Regions from separate parts of the Arthrobacter sp. Y3224198 genome, predicted to be linked through region 2. Evidence: riboswitches for the same ligand, from Rfam matches in the RefSeq annotation. Region 2 holds a riboswitch; the other holds the start of a gene.
The links. Region 2 has a riboswitch for thiamine pyrophosphate ahead of thiM (hydroxyethylthiazole kinase). Riboswitches for the same ligand answer to the same signal wherever they lie in the genome.
Positions count from the first base shown of each region.

Region 1 (4,861 bases), on a different contig from region 2:
CAGCGCGTCGGCCAGGTCCGTGGGATCGGTGCTGGCCAGCAGATAGATCCCCGGCAGTGCGATGGCCAGGCCGCGCAGCCCGATGGCGATGCCGGCTGCCACCGAACCGGAAGTCAGCACCAGCGGCCCCGCTTCCAGCAGCACGGTTCCGGTTTTCTCCGCCAGCAGCGCGGTACCCCACGCCCCAATCAGCGCTGCCACCAGCAGCGGCCAGATCCGCCGCAGCAGGGTGCCGGGCCGGATGTGCAGCAGCGGCAGCAGGAGGACTTCCAGGGACAGCACGACGGCGGCACTGACCCAATCCACGGTCACCAGTACTGCCAGCGTCAGCAGGGCGGCAGATGCCAGCTTGGACAGCGGATTGGCACGGGCCAGGAAAGTCGTCCGCAGCGGGATGGCCCCGCTTGCGCCGGCGTCCGGAGCGCCGGCCCCCTGCGCCGGTAGGACCGCGCTCACGGGCGGACCTCAGCAACCGGACGCCCGGCTTGCCGATCTGGCGGCGGGCCAGTCTGCCCACCGGCTTGCGCGTCTGGCTGCGGGCCGGGTTCCGCGGCCCCGACCGTCTCGCTGACGGCCCCGTCTGCCACCCGCAGGGTGCGGGAGGACAATGCCCGGACAAAGTCCGCGTCATGGGTCACGGACACCACACAGCGTCCCTCGGCCAGCTGCCCGCGCAGCAGCGCCACCAGTTCCGCCCACGTCCGGGCATCCTGTCCGAACGTGGGCTCATCCAGCAACAGGATGGCGGGCGCTGTGGCCAGCATGGTCGCCACGGACAAGCGGCGTTTCTCGCCGCCGGACAGGGTGAACGGATTGACCCCGAGCAGCGCGTCCAGGCGCAGCCTTTCGGCCAGTTCCTGCACCCGGGCCCGCACCTGGTCTTCTGTGTCCCGGCCGAGACGCCGGGGGCCGAAGGCCAGTTCATCCAGCACCGTGTTGGTCAGGAACTGGTGTTCGGGTTCCTGGAACACGGTGCCGATCCGGTCCACCAGCTGAGCCGAACTCCACCGGAACGGGTCCGCGGCGGCTTTGCCGGCCAAGGCCGGCTCCGCTGCAACCGTCCCTTCCCGGGGCCGGAGCAGTCCGCCCAGTGTCAGGGCGAGCGTGGACTTGCCGGCACCATTGGGACCGGTAATGCCGACGGCGGTCCCGGCGTCCAGGTCCAGGTCCGCGCCGTGAACGACGGCGGGACCGCGGGCGGTGCGGGCGGCAGCCAGTCCGCGGGCCTGGAGCAGGCGCGGACCGGCGGCGGCAGGGGTCCACGGACCGCCCGGAATGTCGGGGCGGGTGCCCGGCAGCCACACACCGGCTTCGGCCAGTGCCCGGCGGCGCCCGGCATTTCCCAGCACCTCCGCCGGTGTGCCGTCGGCAAGGACTCCGCCACCGGCGGCGAGGACCACCACCCGGTCCACTATTCCGGCCCACACCTCCACCCGGTGTTCCACCACAACCATGGTGGCGCCGGTCCGGTCCAGGACCCGGCTCACCGCGTCACGGATCTCCGTGACGCCTTCCGGGTCCAGGTTGGCGGTGGGCTCGTCGAGCAGCAGGAGTCCCGGTTCCATGGCCATCACCGATGCCAGGGCCAGGCGCTGCTTTTGACCGCCCGAAAGCGCGGCCGTTGAGCGGTCCAGCGGCAGGTTGAGGCCCACGTCGGCCAGCGCCCGGCGCACCCGTGGCCAGATCTCGCCGGCCGGGACCGCGAGATTCTCCGCGCCGAAAGCCACCTCGTCGCCCACCCGGGAGAGAACGGTCTGGGCGTCGGGGTCCTGCAGGACCAGTCCGGTCCGCCCGCGCACCGAGCGGTCCGCCGGATGCAGGTTGTCCACCCTGAGGGTGCCGTGTTCTTCCCCGCCCGTATCCGGGCCAAGCACTCCGGCCAGGGCGTGCAGGAACGTGGATTTTCCCGCTCCGGACGCACCGAGGAGCAGGACGCGTTCACCGGGGGCCACCGCCAGGTCCAGTCCGGACACTGCCGGGCCGGACCTGCCGCCGTGCTGCCACCCCCAGCCCTGCGCTGTTACAGATGCGGGGCGGGAGTGGCTGTCGGGCAGGACCGGCGGGGCCGCGCCGGCACCAGGCGCCTGGTTCCTGACGCCCTTTTTGCGGAAAAGCATGGCTACGCCTTCCCGGTCCGCCCCGCCGCGAACGGTGCCAGGGCGCCGGTCCGGGCCAGTGCGCGCACTGCCAGCCAGGACAGTCCGCCGGCCAGCAGCGCGCCCGAGACGGCGGTGAGCAGAACATAAAGGAGCTTCCACTGCCCCGCCCACTCCACGTTGTAGAGAATGTTTTCGCTCAGCCCCAGGAACAGGCCGGACCCGAGTCCGGCCAGCAGAGCCACCGGGAGCGTGAAACGGCGGTACAGGAATACCAGGAACACCAGTTCGGCGCCCAGGCCCTGCAGGAAACCGGAGAGCAGCACGGAAAGTCCGAACTGGGTTCCCAGCACGCCGGAAACCGCCGCGGCCAGCATTTCGCAGTAAATCGCAGCGCCGGGCTTGCGGATGATCAACCCGCCCAGCACGCCGGCAATCAGCCAGCCGCCGGTGTACAGGCCGGCCAGCGGCGGAAACGCCGCGGTCAGCGCGCTGATCCCGGCATACCCCAGGGACCAGGCCCAGAAAATGATGCCGACGGCCACCGCCACAACGGAAGCGACAACTATGTCCACCACCCGCCACGTACGCACGGGGGCTGCCGGACGTGCTGCGGACGGCGCCGCAGCGGAATCGAACCTGTTCATGAAAATCCTCCTGAAAGCAGGAGGGGAGGGTCATAGCGCGCCGGCACAGGCCGGCACCGCGAAGTCCGGTGTTGGCCGGCCTCCGGGCTGGTATTTCCCTGAGCTCTCGACTCCCTTCGCCGGTACTAACCGGATCAGGTTCGAGGGTCTGCGGTGATCCGCACTCTCAGCGCCTTGCCCCCTGCTGCCCTAAGGCTGCCGTGGACGTGCGCTCCCCTGTCGTGTGTTTGCGGTTCCACTCTACACACGCCTTCGGCTTCTTCACAGGCACCCTGATCTGCGGCCGTACCGGGACCATGCGGCTGACAGCGGATACCGTAGGGTTAGGACAAACGCCCGAAGCTAGGAGTACTCATGAACCTGATCCTCAAACTGCTCGGAACCGGAGCGAGCATCCTGTCCGGCATCGTGGCCGCCAAGGTGCTGGATTTCGTCTGGACCAAGGCCACCGGCAACGAGCCGCCCAAGGACGCTGAAGGCAGCCTCGAAAACAGCCTGCGTTCGGCCGTCGCCTTCGCCGTGGTTTCCGGCGCCGTCAGCTCGGTGATCCGTGTCCTGACAAACCGTGGAACGCAGCGGGCCATCCAGCGGTACCAGAAGACCCCTGAGGTCGTCTAAGCGCCACAGTTTCCCAGCACCGCCCAGCCGGCGGTACACAGCACAGCGCCCGGCCCGGATTTCCGGGGCCGGGCGCTGTTGTTTAACCGCTGTGCCTATTCCTGCGGCTTGCGCTGGCGGGCGGCGAGCAGTTCGTCGTCGTCCAGCTCCCCGGTATAGGCAGCAGCTCCCGGATCGTCGTCCACCCGGGGATCGTCGTTGTCGTTTTCCATCTCCTCGGCCTCGGCATCCTGGAGCAGGCGCTGGGCCCGTTCCACGACGTCGTCCAGCTCGTCGATCACCAGCAGCTCCGGCCGCAGGTGCTTGGTCCGGTAGCCGGCCCGGCCCACCATGTGGGCAGAGACCGGTGCGGTCAGGAGCATAAAGAGCCATGCCACGGCCAGGATGGGCAGCAGTTTCCAGCTGCGGAAGGACACGGCCATGGCCAGCAGGAACAGCAGCAGGCCCAGTACCTGCGGCTTGGTCGCCGCGTGCATGCGGCTCAGGAGGTCCGGAAAGCGGATCAGGCCGATAGCTGCGGCCAGCGACATCAGGGCGCCGCCGATCATCAGCACTGCGGCTATGGCGTCGTATACGGTGTCTTCCATTGCCTTACCTCCTGTCCGTGACGAAGCGGGCCACGGTCACCGAGCCGAGGAACCCGATCAGTGAAATGGCCACCAGCAGGGCGAGGTAATCCAGGTTGCGGTAGACAATCATATCCGTCACCAGGGCGGCACCCACAATCGCGAGCAGGACATCCGTGGCAATGACCCGGTCCAGGATCGAGGGGCCGCGGGCAATCCGGTAAATGGCTCCGGCACCGGCCACGGCCAGCATCACGGATACGACCACTACAGCTACGCCCATCATGCGCCGCCTCCAATCTTCTGCTGCCGCGATTCGGCGCTCTCCGCCTGGAGCGCGGCCAGTTCTTCCTTGGTGCCCATGACGCGGATCAGCCAGGCCTCGGCGTTGAGCACATCGGTGCGGGTCTTTTCCGCCTGTGCGGCCGTGGCCACGTCCAGGGCGTGCAGGTACAGCGTGGACGTGGAACGGTCGACGTCGACAATGAGCGAGCCCGGAATCAGCGAAAGCACGTGGCCGGTAGCGGTCACCAACAGGTCGGAGCGGCTGCGCAGCTTCACGCCGATGACCCCGTTGCGGATCCGCGGGCCGCGGAACACGGCAAGCCAGAACACGTGGAAGCTGGCGAGCACCAGCTTGTACAGGAACCGCCCGGCGAAAAGCACGGCGTAGAAGACGTTGAACCGTCCGCTGAGTTCCACCGGCGGGAGGTAGAAGATATTCGCCACCACAAAGGCGATCACGGCCCCGAAGATCAGGTTTCCTGCGCTGAAGTCCTGCCAGAGTGCGCCCCACAGGACCACCAGCCAGATCAGCAGGGGCAGTTCCTGCAGCAGCGGGATACGGGACCGGTTGCGCATGCGTGCTTCCTTGGTCATCGCTGTGCCGCTCCTTCCCCGAGGACCGCTTCAATATAGGGAGTCCGGTCCAGCA
Region 1 covers NZ_JBNHFG010000033.1:16,514-21,374, forward strand. Annotated here, with positions in the region: gene AC5RUF_RS13975 (energy-coupling factor transporter transmembrane component T family protein) at 1-396, opposite strand, end outside; gene AC5RUF_RS13980 (ABC transporter ATP-binding protein) at 453-2,117, opposite strand; gene AC5RUF_RS13985 (ECF transporter S component) at 2,120-2,743, opposite strand; TPP riboswitch at 2,838-2,971, opposite strand; gene AC5RUF_RS13990 (DUF4235 domain-containing protein) at 3,098-3,361, shown strand; partial or broken gene mnhG (monovalent cation/H(+) antiporter subunit G) at 3,607-3,948, opposite strand; gene AC5RUF_RS14000 (MrpF/PhaF family protein) at 3,953-4,213, opposite strand; gene AC5RUF_RS14005 (Na+/H+ antiporter subunit E) at 4,210-4,806, opposite strand; gene AC5RUF_RS14010 (Na+/H+ antiporter subunit D) at 4,803-4,861, opposite strand, start outside.
Region 1: another riboswitch for thiamine pyrophosphate. It lies ahead of AC5RUF_RS13985 (ECF transporter S component); the one in region 2 lies ahead of thiM (hydroxyethylthiazole kinase).

Region 2 (4,861 bases):
GCCGCACCGAGGCGGGCTACTCCGTGGCCCCCGGCGCCAGAGGCTCCGGTTATGCTTCCGCCGCGCTGCGGGCCCTGACGGACTTCGCCTGGACCGTTCCGGAAGTCCACCGCGTGGAGCTGCACATTGAGCCGTGGAACACCGCCTCGATCCGCACCGCCGAGCGCGCCGGTTTCGACCGGGAGGGCCTGATGCGCAGCTACATGGAAATCTCCGGGCAGCGGCGGGATCTGCTGCTGTACGCGGCCGTCAGGGAACCGTAGGTTCCGGTGCCGGAACCGACGGCAGGTTCACGAGGCCTCGTGCCCAGAGACCGTGGAAATGGTTGACCGGCCCGTGGCCGGACCCGACCTCGAGCTCGTCCGCCGTTTCCAGGGCCTCCTGCAGCCAGGCCTTTGCCAACTGCAGCGCCGTGCCCCAGTCGCCGGAGCGGGCATACAGCGTGGCCAGCGCGGAGGATAGCGAGCAGCCGGTGCCGTGCGTGTTGACGGTATCCACCCGGGTTGACCGAACCTCGGCTACCTGTAGTGCGCCGTCGTCATCGAAGCGGAGCAGCGCATCCGGAGCCGCGGCGCCCGACAGATGCCCGCCTTTCACCAGCACCGACAACTTGTAGGCGGCCGCAAGGCGGGCGCCCTGCTCCAACGCTTCGTCCCAGGATCCGGCCTGCTTTTCCCCAAGCAGCACTGCTAGTTCGGGAAGGTTCGGCGTCACCAGGTCCACATGGGCCAGGAGGCCCCTCAACGCTTCTTCGGCGTCCGAATCCAGGAGCCGATCGCCGCTGGTGGCAATCATTACCGGATCCAGCACCACGGCAGGCGGTCGGAAGGTATCCAGCCAGCCGGTGACGGTCCGGATGGCATCGGCGGTCCCGAGCATGCCGATCTTTACGGCGTCGATGACCACATCGTCACTGACCGCGGTCAGCTGTTCGTGCAGGAAAGACACCGGCGGTGTGTGGACCGACCGCACGCCCCGGGTATTCTGCGCCACAAGTGCCGTCACCACGGCCATCCCGTAGCCGCCGGTGGCCGCAATGGACTTCAGGTCCGCCTGAATGCCGGCGCCGCCGCTGGGGTCGGTCCCGGCAATGCTCAGGATCCGGGGGATTCTCACCGGTTCCATGCTGACACCAGCTCCTCGGCGGCGCGGCGCGGATCGGCTGCGGCGCAGACGGCGGACACCACGGCTGCGCCCGAGGCTCCGGCGGCGTGCAGCGGCCCGATATCGGCTGGGCGGATCCCGCCGATCGCGACACAAGGGAGCGGGGATGCCTGGGCGAAGGACCGGAACCCTTCCAAACCCAGGGGTTCCGGATGGTCGGGTTTGGTGCTGGTAGGCCGGATGACCCCGGCGCCCAGATAGTCCACGGTTCCCGCGGGCAGGATCCGCACCGCCGCCAGATGCGCGTCCGTGTTCGCTGTAAGTCCGACGACGGCATCCGGGCCCACGAGCTGCCTCACCGCCTTAACGGGCAGGTCGCTTTGGCCTACATGCACCCCGTGGACCGCAGCTCCGGCGGCACGCGCGGCCAGATAAACATCCACGCGGTCATCCACCAGCAGCACCGCTTGATGGCCGACGGCCGCGGCCACGGCCAGCACCAGCGAGTGGAAGTCCGCAGCGGAAACATGCTTCTCCCGCAGCTGCACGGTGCGTATACCGCCCGCGACAGCGGCCCGTACGGTGTCGACCACGCCGCGGGTTCCGCACTGGAGGGTGTCGGTGACCAGGTAGATTCCGGTATTTCGGGCGGCGTCCCGGGGCCGGCCGGTAGCAGGGGCGGTAACGGTGCTCATGCGGAGGCCAGCCGTTCGGCGATTGCGGCAGCGTCCAGGTTCCACAGGGCGTCAAGGAATGCGGGGGCGAAGCTTCCCGGACCGGATACGGACGCTGCTGCCTGCTCCGCGGCCACGGTGTACGCGGCGGTGGCGGAGGCCACCGCCGCCAGCCTGGCGCCGTCGTCGGCTGACGAGCGCCCGGGTTCCGGAGCGGCCGCTTCTGAACCGCCAGCGGGAACCGGACGGTCCGCCACAGCCAGGAAAGCAGCGGTGACGGCGCCCAGGGCACAACCGCCGCCGGTGACCTTGGTGAGCAGGGGGCTGCCGTTGGACTGCCGAAGCGTCACGGTGCCGTTGGTAACCACATCCGTAGCGCCGGAGACGGCCACCACGCTGCCGTACTTGCCCGCGAGCAGGGCGGCTGCGGGGAGGGCCGCTTCAGGGTCGTCGGTTGCATCCACACCGCGACCGCCGCCGCCCAGGCCGGCGAGCGCTATGATCTCGGAAGCATTCGCCCGGATCGCGGTGGGGCGCATCTCCAGCAACTCGGCGGCCAGGGCGGTGCGGACCGGCAGGCTGCCAACCGCGACCGGGTCCAGCACCCAGGGGATCCCGGCGTCGTTGGCTGCTTCGGCTGCTTCGAGCATGGCGGCGCGTTGTTCCCCGTGCGGGGTCCCCAGATTGATCAACACGGCGGAGGCCATCCGGGCAAACGGGCCGGCCTCGCCGGGAATGTCGGTCATGGCCGGTGCTGCGCCCACTGCCAGGAGCACGTTGGCGGTGAAGTTCGTGACCACGGTGTTGGTCAGGCACTGCACAAGCGGCGGATCGGCACGCAGGCGCGCCAAATGGTCGGAAACGGTTAACGGTGTGAGGCGAATAGTCATTCGCGACATCCCTTCGCTAGTTCTAACTAGATCAGGTTCAACGGGTTTCATCTCAGCCGTGCGGCACCCCGTGTCACTGCAGATGACTCTACGAGCGGCGGAGCCCAAAGGCAAAGGGGCCGCCGGAGCCGGTTGGGCCGCGCCAGGCGTTGACTGGCCCGGTCCGCGTGCGCAGAGTTGAGCCATGCCCGGGATAGCCAAACCCCTGTGGGACCGCCTGGCCGAGACCGTCAGCTCCGGCTGGTGTCCCGGGCTGGTGGCGGGGGTTCGGATTAACGGCGAATCGGAAATTTTCGCCACCGGATTCCTGGATGCGGGCGGAACCGCACTCATGGACGAGGACACCCCGTTCCGGATCTCCTCGCTCAGCAAGCCCGTTGGCGGCGCCCTGGCGCTGTCCCTGCTGGCGGACGGCACGCTGGAACTGGAGGAAGACATTTCCCGTATGTTCCCCGCGCTGGGACACCTGCGGGTGCTCGCCACCCCCGATGCGCCGCTGTCCGTGTCAGTTCCCGCCCGCGGGCCGATCACCGTACGCCACCTGCTGACCTTCACTGCGGGATTCGGCATCGATTTCGGGTCCACGCCCTACGCCGCGGCCACCCGGGATTTGTTGTGGGGGCCGAACCCGCCGGACCTGACACCCGAGGAGTATCTGGCCCGCCTCGCTGCCCTGCCGCTGGCGCATCAGCCCGGTGACCTTTGGATGTACCACGCGTGTGCGGACCTGCTCTCGGCAGTGCTGGCCAAGGCCGGTGACGCGTCAGTGGCAGAGCTGCTGCAGGAGCGGATCAGTAAGCCGTTCGGGCTCACCGGCACCGGGTTTCCGACCGGGAAAGAAGTGTTCCCGGCCGTCTACGGGGAGGCCGACGGCGGGCTCCGGGAAATGGTCTCCTACCGGGATGCCATGGCGGTGCCGCCCAAGTTCGAGTCCCTGGCAGGCGGACTGGTGTCCACGGCGCCCGACTACCTGAGGTTCCTGGCGCAGCTGGCCGACGACGCCGTGCTGCCCGCCGAGCTGCGGCAGCAGATGACCGAAGACCAGCTCACCTCTCCGCAGCGGGTGGGAATGACGGAAATGTCCGGTCCGGACGAGTCCTGGGGTTTCATGACCGCGGTGCAGACCGGGCTGGGAGCGCCGTGGTCCGAACCGGGTATGTGGGGCTGGGCCGGCGGAACCGGGGTCAGTGCCGCCGTCTATCCGAACGGGGACATCGGCGTGGTGTTCACCCAGCGGTTTATGGGTGGGCCGCAGGACAGCTTTGACTACTTCTGGGAGCCGTTCGGTGCGCTGCGGGAGACTGTATACCGGTAGTGGCGGGCTGAGGGTCCGTTCCGGACCCACCGGACCACCAGTCACCAAGGGGCCAGTGCCGGTGTCGAGAGGGCCCCGGCCCGCCAGCCAGGCCATGAACCTCCGGCGGTCGCCGGCGGAGCCGAGCCGCTCCGGGACCGTGGCCAGTAGCACCGGCAGGTCCCAGGCGACATACTCCTCGGGCCAGTCCGCCGGCCCGTAGCCGAGACCCAGATCCGCGTGGTGCATCTCCACTTCGCGCAGCCGGTGCGCGGGGCATTCCATCACCCCGTAATGCTCCCCGCCGAGGAAGTGGCCGTTTGGGAAGCCGGCCTCGGCGTAACGGGCCAGAACGGCCTCGAGCGCTGTTTGGCTGGCCGCGAGATCACTGATGATCTCCGGTGCGGACCTGCCGGACCCGGCTTCGATCTCACCCTCGCGCTGCGCCGTGCCGCCAGGGTACTTGGGGAGGTCGAGACCCTCCAACGCCCCGGAGAGGCGCCGCCCGATCCCGTCGGCATTGCGGGCCAGATGGGTGAGGACATGCCCGACTGTCCAGCCGGGGAGCAGGCTTGGCGCACGGACATCGTTGTCGGCCAGGCCGGACACGGAACGCATCAACCGCTCCTGGGCTTCGATGCACAGCTCGGCTGCCCGTCCCGGATTGCTGTCGAGAGTCATAACCACACCGTCCTTCGCCCGGGATGACCGGGATTGCCGTTAAGCCGCCAGCCTAGCCGCCCGATGCCAGGGCGGGTCGGCAATGACCGCCGATGCACTTGGGATGCACGCAGGCTAGGCCGACTGCAGGTACGCCAGCACCGCGAGGACGCGCCTGTGGTCCTCCGGACTCTGTTGCAGGCCCAGTTTGGCGAAGATGGAGGTGATGTTCTTTTCCA
Region 2 covers NZ_JBNHFG010000012.1:68,499-73,359, forward strand. Annotated here, with positions in the region: gene AC5RUF_RS08980 (GNAT family N-acetyltransferase) at 1-263, shown strand, start outside; gene thiD (bifunctional hydroxymethylpyrimidine kinase/phosphomethylpyrimidine kinase) at 250-1,125, opposite strand; gene thiE (thiamine phosphate synthase) at 1,113-1,799, opposite strand; gene thiM (hydroxyethylthiazole kinase) at 1,796-2,677, opposite strand; TPP riboswitch at 2,660-2,749, opposite strand; gene AC5RUF_RS09000 (serine hydrolase domain-containing protein) at 2,853-3,983, shown strand; partial or broken gene AC5RUF_RS09005 (maleylpyruvate isomerase family mycothiol-dependent enzyme) at 4,050-4,643, opposite strand; gene AC5RUF_RS09010 (response regulator) at 4,758-4,861, opposite strand, start outside.